DNA from 2 places in the Streptomyces sp. NPDC002104 genome. Region 1 is predicted to be linked to the other one. Evidence: predicted binding sites of a transcription regulator. Region 1 holds the regulator's gene; the other holds the start of a gene.

Region 1 (5,363 bases):
AGCTGACCGGCCTGCCGCCGGCCCCGCGTGGCGTCCCGCAGATCGAGGTCTCCTTCGACATCGACGCGAACGGCATCATGCACGTCACTGCCAAGGACCTGGGCACTGGCAAGGAGCAGAAGATGACCGTCACCGGCGGCTCTTCGCTCGGCAAGGACGAGGTCGACCGCATGCGCCAGGAGGCGGAGCAGTACGCGGACGAGGACCTGCGCCGCAAGGAAGCGGCCGAGTCCCGCAACCAGGGCGAGAGCCTGGTGTACCAGACGGAGAAGTTCGTCAAGGACAACGAGGACAAGGTCCCGGCCGACGTCAAGGAAGAGGTCGAGGCCTCCATCGCCGAGCTGAAGGAAAAGCTCAAGGGCGAGGACGCGGCCGAGATCCGCACCGCGACCGAGAAGCTCGGTGCCGTCAGCCAGAAGCTCGGCCAGGCGATCTACGCCGACGCCGGTGCCCAGGCCGCCGGTGGCGCGCCGACCGGTGACGCCGGCCAGGCCGACGCCAACGACGACGTCGTCGACGCCGAGATCGTCGACGACGAGAAGCCGAAGGGTGGCGCTGCCTGATGTCGGAGGAGACCCCGGGCTTCGACGAGAAGCCCGAAGTCCCCGCCGACGGCACGCCCGAAGACGACGCCGCCGAGCCGAAGGCCGCAGCTTCCTCCAAGGAGGAGGCCGCGGCCCCGGCCGGGGATTCCGCAGCAGCACCCGACGTCGCTCTCCTGGCCCAGCTGGACCAGGCCCGTACCGCGCTCGGCGAGCGCACCGCGGACCTCCAGCGGCTCCAGGCGGAGTACCAGAACTACCGCCGTCGCGTGGAGCGGGACCGGATCGCCGTCAAGGAGATCGCGGTCGCGTCCCTCCTGACGGAACTGCTCCCGACCCTGGACGACATCGGCCGGGCGCGGGAACATGGCGAGCTGGTCGGCGGCTTCAAGTCGGTGGCCGAATCGCTGGAGACCGCCGCGGCCAAGATGGGCCTGCAGCAGTTCGGCAAGGAGGGCGAGCCCTTCGACCCGACGATCCACGAGGCCCTGATGCACTCGTACGCGCCGGACGTCACCGAGGACACCTGCGTGGCGATCCTGCAGCCGGGGTACCGCATCGGCGAGCGTACGATCCGTCCCGCGCGGGTCGCGGTGGCCGAGCCCCAGCCGGGCGCGGCCCCGAAGTCCGAGGCGGCGGAAGGCGAGTCCGCGTCGGACAAGGACGCGGATGCCCCCGACAAGGGCTGACGCTGAGGCGCCCTTTGCACGACACGTACGGCACGTAGGACAAGAAGCGGTCCGAGAGGAGGGACACCGGGGATGAGCACGAAGGACTTCGTCGAGAAGGACTACTACAAGGTTCTCGGTGTCCCGAAGGACGCCACCGAGGCCGAGATCAAGAAGGCCTACCGGAAGCTCGCCCGCGAGTTCCACCCGGACGCCAACAAGGGCGACGCCTCGGCCGAGGAGCGCTTCAAGGAGATCTCCGAGGCGAACGACATCCTCGGTGACGCCAAGAAGCGCAAGGAGTACGACGAGGCCCGCGCCCTGTTCGGGAACGGGGCCTTCCGGCCCGGTCCCGGCGGGGGCGGCGGCGGCTCGTTCAACTTCGACCTCGGCGACCTCTTCGGAGGCCAGCAGCAGGGCGGCGCGGGCGGCGGCTTCGGCGGCGGCGGACTGGGCGACGTCTTCGGCGGCCTGTTCAACCGCGGCGGAGCCGGCGCGGGTGCGGGCACCCGTACCCAGCCGCGCCGCGGCCAGGACATCGAGTCGGAGGTCACCCTCTCCTTCACGGAGGCGGTGGACGGGGCCACGGTCCCGCTCCGGATGTCCTCGCAGGCGCCCTGCAAGGCCTGTTCGGGCACCGGCGACAAGAACGGCACGCCCCGCGTGTGCCCGACCTGCGTCGGCACCGGCCAGGTCTCGCGCGGCAGCGGCGGCGGCTTCTCGCTGACCGACCCCTGCGCGGACTGCAAGGGCCGCGGCCTCATCGCCGAGACCCCCTGCGACATCTGCAAGGGCAGCGGGCGGGCCCGCAGTTCCCGGACCATGCAGGTCCGGATCCCGGCGGGGGTCTCCGACTCCCAGCGGATCCGGCTGCGCGGCAAGGGAGCTCCGGGCGAGCGCGGCGGCCCGGCCGGTGACCTGTACGTGGTCGTGCACGTGGACGCGCACCCGGTCTTCGGCCGCAAGGACGACAACCTCACGGTGACCGTTCCGGTGACCTTCGCGGAGGCGGCGCTGGGAGCCGACATCAAGGTCCCGACCTTGAACGGCCCCTCGGTGACGCTGAAGCTGCCCCCGGGCACCCCGGGCGGCCGTACGATGCGGGCCCGCGGCAAGGGAGCGGTCCGCAAGGACGGCACCCGCGGCGACCTGCTCGTCACGGTGGAGGTCGCGGTCCCGACCGAGCTGAACGACAAGGCCCGCGAGGCCATGGAGCTGTACCGCGAGGCGACGGAGTCCGAGGACCCGCGCTCCGCGCTGTTCGAGTCCGCGAAGGGAGCATGACATGGACGGCCGCCGTAGGAGCCACTACCAGCTCACCGATGAGACCCCGGTCTACGTGATCTCGGTGGCCGCCCAGCTCTCGGGCCTGCATCCGCAGACCCTGCGCCAGTACGACCGTCTCGGCCTGGTCTCCCCGGGCCGTACGGCCGGGCGCGGCCGGCGCTACTCGGCCCGTGACATCGAACTGCTCCGCACGGTGCAGGCACTGTCCCAGGAAGAGGGCATCAACCTGGCCGGCATCAAGCGGATCATCGAGCTGGAGAACCAGGTCGCCGCGCTCCAGCAGCGCGTGGCCGAGCTCTCGAGCGCCGTCGACGGCGCGGCCGCCGTGCTCCAGCAGCGCGAGGCCCAGGTGCACGCCTCGTACCGGCGCGACCTGGTCCCGTACCAGGCGCCCCAGCCGGGCAACGCCCTGGTCGTCTGGCGGCCGGCGCCGAAGCGGCCGCTGGGCTGAGGCGGAGCCCGCAGCCCGTGGCCGGACCCGTACGCCCGTAGTGCGCAAGGCCCCGCCCGGACCCTCTCGAAGGGTCCGGGCGGGGCCTCTGTGCGTCTCTGTGCGTCTCTGTGTGCCGCCCTCGGGGCGTCGGAGGCCCGCGGGCAGCCAGGTGGCCGCCCGGGTCCGGCCGCAGGCCGTCAGCGCGGCTCCGGCAGCCCCTCGGCGTCCGTGGGGCCCGAGTCGTGGAGGATGCCGGACTCGGCGATGAGGTAGCCCAGTTGGGCCCTGCTGCCGCTGCCGAGGGCGGTGGCCAGTTTGGCGATGTGCGCGCGGCAGGTGCGCACGTTCATGCCGAGGCGCCGGGCGATGGCCTCGTCGACGTGCCCCTCGATGAGGAGGTGCGCGATGGAGCGCTGCACGCCGGAGATCCCGTCCGGGCTGTGCGTGTAGGTGACCTTGTCGTTCAGCGGTACGGCCCGGCGCCACAGCTGCTCGAAGACCTTGATGAGGTACTCGATCAGTCCGGGGTGCCGCAGTTCCAGCGCCACCCGCCGGTCATGGCTCGCGGGGATGAAGGCCACCGTACGGTCGAAGATCATGAGACGCTCGATGAGCTCCTCCAGTGTGCGGATCTCCACCTTGCCCGTGGAGATCCTGTCCACATAGGCGAGCGTGCCCTGGCTGTGCCGCACGGTGTGCTGGTAGAGCGTACGGATCTTCACGCCGCGGTCGATCATCGGCGAGGCGCGCTCCAGGGACTGACTGAGGCTGAACGTCGGCCGTGCGCCACCCGGCTGGACGGTCAGGGCCTCGGTGTGGCACTCGGCGGTGGCGAGGTCGATGGCCGCGTTGATCTGGTCGAATCCCTCCAGCACCGTGATGGCGTGGGTGTTGGCGGGGCTCTGGGCGCTGAGGGCGAGGAACGGCTCGAAAGCGTCGGTGAGATCCACGGCGGTTCGGCGCCGGTCCTGGATCTCGCGTTCGATCGGGTGGAGCCGCTGGGCGAGCGCGACGGACGGTGGAACCGCGCGGAGTTGGTTCGCGTCGTCCGGGTCGGGGCGCAGCAGGGCGAATTCGAGCAGGCAGGGGGCGTTCTTCACTTCACCGCGGGCGACGCGGCCGGTGCTCAGTGCCGCTGCGTAGAGTCGGGTTCCCTCGGCGCACATCTCCGTGACGGGGTGGTGATGTGTCGGGTTTGTTGTGCTCTGCGGCAAATCTCCACCCCCCAGGGTCCTGAACATGTAAGAACATGATGCATCGTCCCTGTGGCACTGACGTGCCTGAATGAGCCATCGTCTGTCAGTGCGGGGGAGAAGATTCCATCAAGTGAGGACGAAGCCGACCATGTATAAGAGAATGCTTCGCTCGGCGCTTGCCGTTGTTTTCTCCGTCGTCGCGATCTTTGGGGCAGTCGCCGCCGTCAACGGGGACACGGGAAGCGCGGATACCAGTGCGAGTGCGCCCGCCGAGAAGAAGGTCGGGAACGACTTCGGCTGGGACACCATCCCTGCGCGGGTTTCCTGATGACCCCCGACGACCACGGATTCCGCCGTGAAATGGCATCGGCATACCGCTCCGGCTGGCAGTTCATCGATCTCACCAGTGCCATTCCCTATGCCGGTGACTCGCTGAAGGTCACCCTCTTCGGCCAGCCCATCATCGTGGTGCGGGAAGAGGACGAGGACGTCCGCGCCTACCGCTGTCTGCGTCGTCCCCGGGGAGCGCCGCAGCCCGTCCGCTGCGAGATCCGGTACGGCATGGTCTTCGTCAATCTGGACCAGCGTGATCACCAACTTTTCGAGCCCGACTCCGCCGCCACCCCCCGCAGTGCCTGAAGCGATTCCCCTGTCGTCGCAGATCGCTCAGGTACTACCCCCCACACAGCGGCGCCATCGTGGACCTGACCACGATGGCGCCGCTGTGATGTTCCTGTCCAGAGGTCGGAACGCACAGGAACGAGCCGTACGGGAACGGGCCGTACGGGAACGGGCCCGCCGGCGCACCCGGCCGGACGCCTGCGCCTAAGCGCGCCCCATGGCCCGGTCCAGGCTGATCTCCACCACCACCCGGTCCGGGTTCGGCGAGGGCGTCCGCCCGTACCGCTCCGCGTAGCGGCGCACCGCCTCCGCGACCGAGGCCTCGTCGTCACGGACCACCGCGCGGCCCTCCAGGGTCGCCCAGCGCCGCCCATCCAGCTGGCACACCGCCACCCGGGCCCCGCCCTGCGGGCCGCCCTGCGACGCCAGCACGTTGCGGACCTTCTTGCTGTGCTTGTTGCTGATCACCCGTGCCAGCCCGGCCTGCGGGTCGTACGTCACGCCCACCGGGACCACGTGCGGGCTGCCGTCGGGGCGGTGGGTGGTCAGCGTGCAGATGTGCCGCTCCCGCCAGAAGGCGAGGTACTCCGGCGTCGGGTTGAGTACGTCTTGGGTC
Region 2 (5,363 bases), on a different contig from region 1:
CCCGCTCCTTCGCTGGTGGGTGGGCCACCAGTATTTCGCAGGGGGTGCGCCGGGGGCCCGGGGCCCCGCCGGAGCGGGAAACCCCGGGGCCCCAGGCCGTCTCTTTCGGATCTTGCGGGCCCGGCAAGATCCGAAAGAGCCGGCCTGGCCCGCGCGGAGGCCGCACTGCCGGCCGCTCCGTCGGCCCGCGCCCGGATCAGGCGGCGGCGACCGCCGGGACCCCGTCCGCGGCCAGGGCCAGCTCCAGGACCTGCCGTACGTCCGTCACCGGGTGCACCGACAGCCCGGCCAGCACCTCCGCGGGAACGTCGTCCAGGTCGGCCTCGTTGCGCTTGGGGATGATGACGGTGGTCAGCCCGGCCCGGTGCGCGGCCAGCAGCTTCTGCTTGACCCCGCCGATCGGCAGGACCCGCCCGGTCAGCGAGACCTCGCCGGTCATGGCCACGTCCGTGCGGACCTGGCGGCCCGACAGCAGCGAGGCCAGCGCCGTCGTCATCGTGATGCCCGCGCTCGGGCCGTCCTTGGGGACCGCGCCCGCCGGGAAGTGGATGTGCACGCCCCGGTCCTTCAGGTCGGCGACGGGGAGTTCCAGCTCGGCGCCGTGGGAGCGCAGGAAGCTGAGCGCGATCTGCGCCGACTCCTTCATCACGTCTCCGAGCTGGCCCGTCAGGGTGAGCCCGGCCGCGCCCGTCTCGGGATCGGCCAGCGAGGCCTCGACGAACAGGACGTCGCCGCCCGCCCCGGTCACGGCGAGGCCGGTGGCCACGCCCGGTACCGCGGTGCGCCGCTCGGCCGGGTCCTGGGCGGACTCCGGTACGTGGTGCGGCCGCCCGATGAGCCCGCGCAGGTCCTCCGCGCCGATCCGCAGCGGCAGCTCCCGCTCCCCCAGCTCGTGCTGGGAGGCCACCTTGCGCAGCAGCCGGGCGAGGGAGCGCTCCAGGGTTCGCACGCCCGCCTCGCGGGTGTACTCCCCGGCCAGCTTGCGCAGCGCGTCCTCCTCCAGGACCACTTCCTCCACGGCCAGGCCGGCGCGCTCCAGCTGCCGGGGCAGCAGGTGGTCGCGGGCGATGACGACCTTCTCGTCCTCGGTGTAGCCGTCGAGGCGGACCAGTTCCATCCGGTCGGCGAGGGCCTCGGGGATGGCTTCGAGCACGTTGGCGGTGGCGAGGAACACCACGTCGCTCAGGTCCAGTTCCACCTCCAGGTAGTGGTCCCGGAAGGTGTGGTTCTGGGCCGGGTCGAGGACTTCGAGCAGCGCCGCCGCCGGGTCGCCCCGGAAGTCGGAGCCCACCTTGTCGATCTCGTCGAGCAGGACGACCGGGTTCATGGACCCGGCCTCCTTGATCGCCCGGACGATCCGGCCGGGCAGCGCGCCCACGTACGTACGCCGGTGTCCGCGGATCTCGGCCTCGTCGCGGACTCCGCCCAGGGCGACGCGGACGAACTTGCGCCCCATGGCGTGGGCCACGGACTCGCCGAGGGAGGTCTTTCCGACGCCGGGAGGACCCACGAGCGCCAGCACGGCCCCGCCCCTGCGTCCGCCGACGACGCCCATCCCGCGCTCGGAGCGGCGCTTGCGCACCGCCAGGTACTCGGTGATCCGGTCCTTCACGTCGCTCAGCCCGGCGTGCTCCGCGTCCAGGACGGCGCGGGCTCCCCGGATGTCGTACTCGTCCTCGGTCCGCTCGTTCCAGGGCAGTTCGAGCACGGTGTCGAGCCAGGTGCGGATCCAGGAGCCCTCCGGGGACTGGTCGCTGGAACGCTCCAGCTTGTCGACCTCCTTGAGGGCGGCCTCCCGTACCTTCTCGGGCAGGTCGGCGGCCTCGACGCGGGCGCGGTAGTCGTCGGACTCCTCGCCCTCCTTCTCCCCGCTGAGCTCGCGCAGTTCCTTGCGCACGGCGTCGAGCTGCCGCTTGAGCAGGAACTCGCGCTGCACCTTGTCGACGCCGTCCTGGACGTCCTTGGCGATGGACTCGGCGACGTCCTGCTCGGCGAGGTGGTCGCTGAGGGCCTTGACCGCGAGCTTCAGCCGGGCGACGGGGTCGGCCGTCTCCAGCAGTTCCACCTTCTGCTCGACGGTCAGGAACGGGGAGTACCCGGAGTTGTCCGCGAGGGCCCCGACCCCTTCGATCTGCTGCACCCGGTCCACGACCTGCCAGGCCCCGCGCTTCTTGAGCCAGCTGGTGGCGAGCGCCTTGTACTCCTTGACGAGCTCGGCGACGGCCCCGGGCAGCGGATCGGGGACGACCTCGTCCACCGTCTCGCCCTCGACCCAGAGCGCGGCTCCGGGCCCGGTCGTCCCCGCCCCGATACGCACCCTTCCGCGCCCGCGGATCAGCGCCCCGGGATCCCCGTCGGACAGCCGCCCCACCTGCTCGACGGTCCCGAGCACGCCGGTGCCGGCGTACGTCCCGTCGATCCGGGGCACGAGCAGCACCTTCGGTTTACCGCCCCCGGCCGCGGCCTGAGCGGCCTCCACGGCACCGCGCACCTCGGCGTCGGACAGGTCCAGCGGAACGACCATCCCGGGCAGCACGACCTCGTCGTCGAGCGGCAGCACGGGCAGGGTGAGCGTTACGGACGTCGAAGCCATGATGTTCCCTCCGGCAGTGAAGTTGAGCTATGCCGACTCAATGCACGTGAGCCCACCAATGTTCCCCAACGCCCGTTCGCCGGGGGCGAACAAGGGGCGGGGTGGTTCCGGGGCGCAACTGGGGCGCATCACCGGCCAGGCGACGGCATCACCGGAAATGCCCAGGTCACGAGGGGCGAAGACCGGCTCCGGGGAGGGCCTCGGGGAGGGTTCCGGGGAACTCGCGGAGTACGGGCCCGGCGGGCCCCGTGCCGACCTGCCCGACGTACCGGGGGATGTTCCGTACGAGGCCGTTCGAGGACTGGCAGGTCGCCGAAGCCCCGCATCCGGACGGGCGCCGGCCCGCGGGACGCGGCGGCTCACGCCTCCGAGACGGTGATGTCGCCTGAGGATGTCCGTACGGCGAGCCGGGCGGTCGCGGACGGGTCCGCGGGGACGGTGATGCTGCGCTCTCCGGACGTGCTGGAGACGTCGAGGGCGTACGGGGCCGCGGGAACCTTCACCCTGGCGTCGCCCGAGCTGGTCTCCACGGCGACCGAGGACGGTGTCTTCGCGAAGGCCAGGCGGATGTCGCCGGAGTCGGATCGGGCGTCCGCGTCAGGGCCGGCGAGGTTCTCGGCCGCGATCGAGCCCGAGGACGTACGGATCTTCAGCGGGCCGGCGATCCGGTCCGCCCGGACCGAGCCGGAGGACGTCCTGACGTCGGCGGCGGCCACCCCCGCCACCGTGACGCGGCCACTGCTGCTCCCGGCGGTGACCGTGGCGGAGGCGGGCACCTCCAGCCGGTAGTCGATGGAACAGCGGCCGGAGCAACTGCCGTGGGAGAGCGTCAGCACGCCGCCGGACAGCCGCTGGGCGGGCTCGGGCACGGTGTCGCCGTGGTAGTGGACCGTACGGCGGACGGTGACGCCCGGGCCGGAACCGGCGACCACCTCGATGGATCCGCTGCCCGCGTCCGCCACGTCGACCGCGGTGACGGCGCCGCCCACCGTGGCATCGGCGCTCGCGGTCTTCTCCGGACCCCCGCGGGTGACGAGCGCGCCGACGGAACAGCCCGTCAGCAGCAGCCCCGCGGCGAGGGCCGCGGCGGCGTACCTGGCGGTGGTGGTGGAGGTGAAGGTGACGGTGGCCCTGGTGCCGCGCGTACGCGTCTTCGTGGTCATACCGCCGATCGTGCCCGCGCGGTGGCTGCGGGGGCATGGGGCGTGTGCCCGGATCGGGGGTGGGGTTACCCCCCGGCGGCGGACGGGGGCGGGGGCCTGCTGGGGGGGCAGGCCCGGGTGGCGATGGCCCGCGTGACGGTACTCCAGGTCCCCGCGGCCCGGGTACTGGGCGTCCGGGGCCGGGGTCCGGGGCCGGCTCCAGGCCCATACCAGGCCAGGATCCGGTGCCGGTGCCGGTGCCAGGGGCCGGTGCCAGGGGCCGGGGCCGGGGCCGGGATCCAGGGTCCGGGGCCAGGGCAGGGGCAGGGGTCGCTGCCAGGGGCCGGGCCGGGGTCCGGGGCCGGCTCCAGGCCCAGACCAGGCCAGGGGCCGGGGCCGGGGCCGGGGTCGGTACCAGGGTCGGGTGCGAGGGTCGGGTGCCGATGCCGATGCCAGGGGCCGGGACCAGGGCCAGGGCCGGGATCCCGAGTCCGGGTCCGGGGCCGGACCCAGGGGTCGAGACCAGGGCCACGGGCGGGATCCAGGGCCAGGGGCCGGGTCCGGGGCAGGGGCCAGGGGCCGGGGTCCAGGGTCCGGGGCTGGGTCCGGGGCAGGGGCCAGGGGCCAGGGCCGGGGCCGGGGCCACGCCAGGGCCAGGGGCTGAGGTCCAGGGCCAGGCCAGAGCCAGGGCCAGGGTCCGGGGCCGGTGCCAGGGGCAGGGCCAGGGGCCGGTGCCAGCGCCAGGGGCCAGGGGCGGGGTTCGGGGCGGGGCCGCCGCTCCTCAAACGCCGGCGGGGCTGAATCGAGCCGGTGCCGCCGGACGTGACCGCCGCCGGCGAGAATCCGGCACCGAGCCGCATCCAGCCCCTCCGGCGTTTGAGGAGCGGGGGCCCGGGGGCCGGCCCCCCGGCAACGGCGCCGCACGCGGCAACGGGTCCGGGCAGCGCCCGGGGAACGGTGGAAGGGCGGTTAGGGGACCCAGCCCCGCGCAGCAGCGCGGCACCGGCCAGCGGCTCCACGGGGGGGCGGAGCCCCGGATCTCGGGCGGGGCGTGCGGCCCGCCGGGGCGCCGGGCTCCAGAACTCGCGCCCGGCGCCGGAAGGGGGCGGCCGGGCTAGCTGCCCTGCACCACCGGCCTGTCCGGGGACGGCACGCCCCACTCGCTCCAGGAGCCGTCGTACACGGCGAGGTTCTCGTACCCCGCGAGGTCCGCACCGAGCGCGAGCACGCAGGCCGTGACCCCGGAGCCACAGCTGAAGTACAGCCGCTCCCGCTCCCCCGCCACCGCCCCGAAGGCGGTACGGAGTTCGGCGACGGGCCGCATCAGGCCGTCGGATGACTGGAGTTCGCCGAAGGGGAGGCTGACCGCGCCCGGCATGTGCCCGCCGCGCAGACCCGGGCGGGGTTCGGGGGCGGTGCCGGCGAAGCGTTCGCGGGTCCGGGCGTCGAGCACCGCGGCGGCCGGATCGGCCAGCGCCGCCGACACGGTGGCCGCGTCGACCACCAGCCCGGCGCGGGGCCGGGCCGCGAAGGAGCCGCGCGGGCCCTCGTACCCCGGCGGGCGCTCCTCCACCGGCAAGCCCGCGCCGATCCACGCGGGCAGTCCGCCGTCGAGGACGGCGACCCGG

What was found. Region 1 encodes HspR, which represses chaperone genes until heat shock. Its sites were predicted from a motif close to TTGAGNNNNNNNNNCTCAA; they were not measured.
Region 2: the regulator HspR is predicted to act here: its motif matches at 2,616-2,634, upstream of lon (endopeptidase La).

The regions. Positions count from the first base shown of each region.
Region 1 is NZ_JBSFDF010000042.1:4,968-10,330, forward strand. It holds gene dnaK (molecular chaperone DnaK) at 1-563, shown strand, start outside; gene grpE (nucleotide exchange factor GrpE) at 563-1,231, shown strand; gene dnaJ (molecular chaperone DnaJ) at 1,304-2,494, shown strand; gene ACWCP2_RS28345 (heat shock protein transcriptional repressor HspR) at 2,496-2,948, shown strand; gene ACWCP2_RS28350 (helix-turn-helix transcriptional regulator) at 3,128-4,171, opposite strand; gene ACWCP2_RS28355 ((2Fe-2S)-binding protein) at 4,454-4,765, shown strand; gene ACWCP2_RS28360 (pyridoxamine 5'-phosphate oxidase family protein) at 4,952-5,363, opposite strand, start outside.
Region 2 is NZ_JBSFDF010000026.1:79,506-84,868, reverse strand. It holds gene lon (endopeptidase La) at 197-2,593, opposite strand; gene ACWCP2_RS22225 (DUF4097 family beta strand repeat-containing protein) at 2,953-3,756, opposite strand; gene ACWCP2_RS22220 (sulfurtransferase) at 4,850-5,363, opposite strand, start outside.